Regions from separate parts of the Paenibacillus sp. GCM10028914 genome, predicted to be linked through region 1. Evidence: predicted binding sites of a transcription regulator. Region 1 holds the regulator's gene; the other holds the start of a gene.
The links. The regulator CtsR, encoded in region 1, represses protease genes until heat stress. The targets are predictions, from matches to a motif close to ATGGTCAATAAAGGTCAAACA.

Region 1 (3,161 bases):
ATTAGCACACTGGTTATTCTAATACTGGTTATTCTGCACTTATGGATCTTTTGGAGGATGTTGGAGATTAGGCCAGTATTGGATCTGACTAAAATAACTGTCTCCGATTATATTCTAAGCGCATTCGTTAGCATTTGGCAGTATACATTCATCATGCTCATTATCTTTTTCTCCATTACAGCTGCCCGGGTTATACGCAAACAGTGGGGCTTGTGGTTCGGGATTCTGATTTTCTTTTTCATCCTTTATGTGATCCAATGGGTGGAGCATAAAGTTCTTGCAGTAGCGGATTATAAGTGGGTAGGTGCGACTTTCTCTCTCAGAATTGAAGAGGGGGGCTCGGCTGCGCCGTTTAATCAGGAAGCCCTTTCAGTCCCAGTAGGTCCCATCATATTTGAAGTGCTTCTAGCTGGAGTACTGATATACGTTATGGTTAAACTAATCGACCGCAAGGTAGAAGTGTAGTAATGGAATAAATGCAAAAGACCCCGCCAAGGAACGGCGGGGTCTTTTTATATAAGATGGACAACTCTTTATATCATACATTGGCAATTAGATCTTTCACTTGTTCTGGCAAAGCGGCAATTTCTGTTTTACTTAGCCCAGCAGTTGAAATCGGAGGAAGAATAGTAACCGTTACTTCCGCAGGACTTATCCAAAATCCGTTCTCCTCCATCAATTTGTAAGAGCCCTGGATTCGAATCGGAACAATGGGTGCCCCAGTCTTAGCGGCGATACGAAATGCGCCCGGCTTGAATTCTCCGAGTTGTTCACCTTTGCTTCTAGTGCCTTCTGGGAAGACAATGACAGAATAATTATTATTTATTAATTTAGCAGCCTCATTGAGACTGTTTATGGCTTGTCTAACGTTGTTTCGGTCAACGAAGATACATTGTAAATGTTTCATCCACTTTCGAATAATTGGGAGCTTGGATAACTCGACTTTAGCCATCAAGGCTTTTGGTTTACCGATATGTCCCAACATGATTGGAACGTCAAAATTTCCTTGATGATTGGATACGAATACAGCTGCATTCTGCGGTATATTCTCCATCCCATGTACGGTAACTTTGGCTCCTGCAGCTTTTAATAAAGATCGTGCCCATCTTCCTACATGCTTGGAAATGTAGGCATCATGCTCTTCAATAAGCCCTTGTTTTTGCAGTCTATTCGCTTTTCTTAATCCAGGAATCATCATAAGCAAATAGAGCCAAAAGTAAAAAAACCAAATTATTGTACGAAAAATCTTCATGCTGTCTTCCTTTCGTCACTAATCGACAATCTATTATAGTCAGTATAGCTTTTACGAATTAATAAATCCAATTCCTTAATGCCGCATTTAATCAGATGTTATCCAATTAAATTTTGGTGTTTCTTATATAAAGCTTATTCGGCGAATAATTTTATTTTTTAACGGTTAGACTTAAAAGTAGCCCCCCTTGGCAAAATAAAAAAATGTGCTATAATAAAGTTAAAGTCAAAGAAAGTCAAAGTCAGCAAGTGACGATTCAATTAAGGCTCAAGATGGTTAAAACTAACGTATTGGTAAGGCTCTGTGCGGACGTGTAAGATCAATACGGCTTTACGTTTCAAGCAGTGGAGGATGAATGAATATGCGTAATATCTCTGATATTATCGAACAATATTTGAAGAGCATGTTGGATGAAAGCAAGGAAGCAACCGTTGAAATCCAGCGTAATGATCTGGCAGAGAAATTCTCATGTGTTCCCTCTCAGATCAATTATGTTATCAGTACCCGTTTTACTTTGGAGAAGGGTTATCTGGTGGAGAGTAAGCGTGGGGGCGGAGGTTATATACGTATACAGCGTATTGAGCTCCCTAAGCATACAGCACTTCACCATCATCTGCATCATTCGATAGGTAACCTAATTGAACAGACGGTAGCGGAGGGCCTGATTTACCAGCTCGAGGAATCGCGGTTTTTGACGAAGCGTGAAGCCTGCCTGATGCGGGCAGCTATCTCAAGGGAATGCTTAAATGTTAAACTTCCTTATCGAGATGAACTTCGTGCGAGAATTATGAAGGCGATGCTTATTTCTTTGTTGGGTAAATGAGTGTGTTAAAGGAGGGTCATGATCATGGTGTGTCAAGAATGTGGTAAACGGCCGGCTACGCTCCACTTCACCAAGATAGTGAATGGTGAGAAGACGGAATTTCACTTCTGTGAATCTTGTGCCCGTGAGAAAGGGGAATTGATCCCCGGAACGTCGAATGGTTTTTCTATTCACAGCCTTTTGTCAGGTCTGCTTGATCTCGATCCAACAGGCAAAGGACAGTCTCAGGGTTCAAGGAACCCACAAGCTCCTCGCTGTGAGGAATGCGGGATGACCTATTCACAGTTCAGCAAACTTGGCCGGTTTGGATGCAGCTCTTGCTATAAATATTTCTCCGAACGACTGGACCCACTCTTCAAAAGGGTTCATGGAAACACCACTCACGTTGGTAAAATTCCAAAGCGAAGCGGTGGTAAGATCCAAGTGAAACGCAAAATTGATGAGCTCAAGAAAGAACTGCAGCAACGAATTCTTCAAGAGGAGTTTGAAGTTGCAGCTGAAATACGAGACCAGATTCGAGAACTTGAGAAGAGCATGTCTTAATCTGGGGAGCTGACGAATAGAGTTGCACTGGAATCGAATTTTGTAAAATGCTGAAAGTAGGAGGAATGCGTGATGTCGAATCTGCGGTTCACCGAGCAGGCGTTAAGCGATTGGATGCGAGGGAACGGTCAGGATTCTGATATAGTCATCAGTACCCGGGTTCGGGTGGCGCGCAACTTGCAGCATCTTCCTTTTCCAATGCTTGCTACAAATGAGCAGTCGGGAGAAGTGCTTGAGCGCCTGACAGGTGTTTTAAAGGATCAGGAATCTTTAAAACCACTCGGTCCTTTTCATACCATTCGATTAGATGACATTGAAGAATTGGATAAAAGAGTACTGGTGGAGAAACATTTGATCAGCCCGAGTCTGGTGAATGAATCGAGAAACGGTGCGGTGATGCTTAATGAGGATGAATCGGTAAGCATTATGATCAATGAAGAGGATCACCTCCGAATCCAGTGCCTGTATCCCGGTTTTCAAGTGCATGAGGCTTGGGAAAGAGCTACCACCTTGGATGATTTGTTTGAAGAGCAGGTCGATTAT
Region 2 (3,161 bases), on a different contig from region 1:
CGGGTAATGGCGCCTGTCCTTTACTTCATTTCTAAGTATCAGTGGGCGAAAGCTCCTTTAATGCTCTGTGACAGAGAATGTCTTCTTGCTGCAGTAACGGCCAATGGAATATCCGAGCAATCCAGCTGCGACGGCAATCAAGATGCAGAAGAGTACAAGAAATAGATCCGAAGGGATATTCAGAAAGTACCTAAGTCCGTAGAGAGGAAAGGAATAGATAAAGGCGAAGGGGAGAAGAATTATAAAGGATTTTGTAGCATAACCGAGTCCGAAAAACAGAAGGCCGAATAACCAGTAGAGGGAGTACCAGCGAACGAAATAAGACTCACCTTTTAACCCCAGCAGCAAGCCAAGGAGGAATAGTAGTATAACGGCAATTACAGAGGTCGTGATATGAAGGGGATCTGGCATATTCCCTTTAAATGCAGGGACCATATTGATAAAGGCAAACGGGATCGAGCAGAGAAACAGAAGTAGTATTAAGGATATTCGGGTACCCATCTTACTCATCACTCCGATCAGACGGTATATTATACCAATTATATCCACTGATGTAGCATGATGTCTAATCTTTCTAAACAAAAAAGGCTAATATCCGTGTCTACCGGATATTAGCCTTTTGATGTTATAGACGCTATCTTAGATCCCTTGTGGTGGAGTTTTCTCCAGCACTTGGTCAATAAGACCATATTCTTTTGCCTCAGCAGCGGTCATGAAGTAGTCACGATCGGTGTCTTTCTCAATACGCTCCAGTGGTTGGCCTGTGCGCTCTGCAAGAATATGATTCAGCTTGTCGCGCATCTTCAGGATGCGGCGGGCACGGATTTCGATGTCTGTCGCTTGACCTTGAGCTCCGCCAAGTGGTTGGTGAATCATAACTTCACTATTAGGCAGCGCGAATCGCTTGCCTTTAGCACCAGCGTTCAGCAGGAAAGCTCCCATGGAAGCGGCCATGCCGACACAGATGGTGGATACATCAGGTTTAATAAACTGCATTGTATCAAAAATCGCCATACCAGCAGTTATGGATCCGCCAGGGCTATTGATGTAAAGATGAATATCCTTCTCAGGATCTTCAGCTGCCAAGAACAGCATTTGTGCAATGATGGCATTGGCAACCACGTCATTTACGTCGGAGCCGAGGAAGATGATGCGATCTTTCAACAATCTGGAATAGATGTCGTACGCACGCTCACCACGGTTGCTCTGTTCTACGACCATAGGTATAAAACTCATATAGAAAAACCTCCTCTTAAATGCATTCCTCATTAAAATACTGTTACCGTATTACCCACATCATAAACAATTTCAACCATAAAGTCAAAGATAGTCAAACTATTAGGTAAAAAAAAGAGCCGTCATGGGCACTTGTGGGTAAACAATATATAGAAGTTCTGATAAAAAATGGCGCGCCCGCGAGGAATCGAACCTCGATCTCAGGCTCCGGAGGCCTACGTCATATCCATTGGACCACGGGCGCAAAATAGCAACGAAGATGATTATACCGCATCTTTTTCTAAAAGACAAGGAACAAGAAAAAGTTTCTAATCGACCCTTAGCCATAAGAGAGCTGTGATTTCTAGAGGATATAAAATTTTTCACACTTTATTAGGTAATGCTACCTGAATGTTTGACAGTTTTATATCCACTTATAGAAAGCTTCGTTACCGATGAATAAGAATGACATGGGTTGAGAAATATACATTCGGAACACTTGCAACCTCTATAAATATTGGTTAGAATAAGGGTGGGACTCAAAACGCTTGACTGGGACATTTTGCGACCATCGGTAAGAGGTCCAAGACGAAGTTGCAGGAGTGGAAAGCATGCGTAACTTATTAGAATTACAAGAGCAGCTTCTGCCCGATCTCATGGACATTCTCAAGCGAAGGTATACGATCCTTCATCAGATCATGTTATCCGGAATGGTTGGGCGCAGGACGCTCGCGGCATCACTGTCAATGACTGAACGTGTGCTGAGGGCCGAAACGGACCTGCTTAAAGCACAGGGGCTCATCGAGATTGAGACGCTTGGGATGAGGATCAGTAGTACTGGACAGAATTTGCTTGATCAACTAGAACCTGTCATGAATGACCTGTTCGGATTAGCCGATTTGGAAGAGAAGATTCGAGAGGCTTACGGCCTTCGCAAAGTTGTTGTCGTCCCTGGTGACAGTGAATCTTCAGCCGATGTGAAACGCGAACTTGGCAAAGCTGGTGCAAGAACACTTCTTAGCTTTGTTCACAGCGGAGACATCATCGCGGTAACAGGTGGCTCAACGCTCGCTCAAGTAGCTGAGCAGATGACACCGCCGTCAGATGGTCCTTTAACAGGTTCATGGTTTGTACCTGCAAGGGGCGGTTTGGGTGAGAGTATGGAGATTCAAGCGAATACCATTGCATCCAAGATGGCGAAGAAGGTGGGAGCCGAATATCGGTTGCTGCACGTGCCAGACCTGCTGAGTGATGATGCTTACCAATCACTGGTTCAAGATCATCACATTCAGGAAATTGTGAATGTTATACGCAGATCCTGCGTTATTGTCCACGGTATTGGGGATGCTATGGAGATGGCCCACCGCCGCAAGCTTGATGAGATTTCTATTAAGGATCTGATCGCGGAGGGAGCGATTGCCGAATCCTTTGGCTACTATTTCAGTGAAAAGGGAACAGTCGTTCATCGTATGCTTACCCTTGGGCTTAGGCTTGAGGATATTATGCGAACAGAGACGATTATCGGAATTGCCGGTGGACGAAGTAAGGCCAAAGCGATACACGCCGTACTTAAATTCGGACACGAGGATATTCTCGTTACGGATGAGGCCGCAGCTCTGGAAATTGCAAAGGGCTTGGATCTAACGGCGGAGCATTAAGAAATGACTAAAAAGCATCTTTACTAACTTTGTTGTCATGATGGACCTCACGGTCTGTCTTGAATAAATAAAAAAACTTTCACTATATGGAGGGAATTACTCATGGTTAAAGTAGGTATTAACGGATTTGGACGTATTGGACGTAACGTGTTCCGCGCAGCGCTCGACAACAAGGATGTAGAAATCGTTGCAATCAACGATTTGACAGACGTTAAAACGCTGGCACACCTTTTGAAATATGACACAACTCACGGCAGATTGAATGCTACAGTAGAAGCTAAAGAAGGC

Region 2: clpP (ATP-dependent Clp endopeptidase proteolytic subunit ClpP) is a predicted target of CtsR. The motif match lies at 1,317-1,337, and genes of this name have one in related genera.

What each region holds. Positions count from the first base shown of each region.
Region 1 is NZ_JBHTFO010000005.1:62,815-65,975, reverse strand. Features, by position in the region: gene ACFQV5_RS04520 (hypothetical protein) at 1-465, shown strand, start outside; gene ACFQV5_RS04515 (lysophospholipid acyltransferase family protein) at 539-1,252, opposite strand; gene ACFQV5_RS04510 (CtsR family transcriptional regulator) at 1,614-2,075, shown strand; gene mcsA (protein-arginine kinase activator protein McsA) at 2,100-2,618, shown strand; gene mcsB (protein-arginine kinase McsB) at 2,691-3,161, shown strand, end outside.
Region 2 is NZ_JBHTFO010000009.1:227,359-230,519, reverse strand. Features, by position in the region: gene ACFQV5_RS09655 (hypothetical protein) at 58-582, opposite strand; gene clpP (ATP-dependent Clp endopeptidase proteolytic subunit ClpP) at 640-1,236, opposite strand; tRNA gene ACFQV5_RS09645 (tRNA-Arg) at 1,406-1,480, opposite strand; gene ACFQV5_RS09640 (sugar-binding transcriptional regulator) at 1,827-2,873, shown strand; gene gap (type I glyceraldehyde-3-phosphate dehydrogenase) at 2,976-3,161, shown strand, end outside.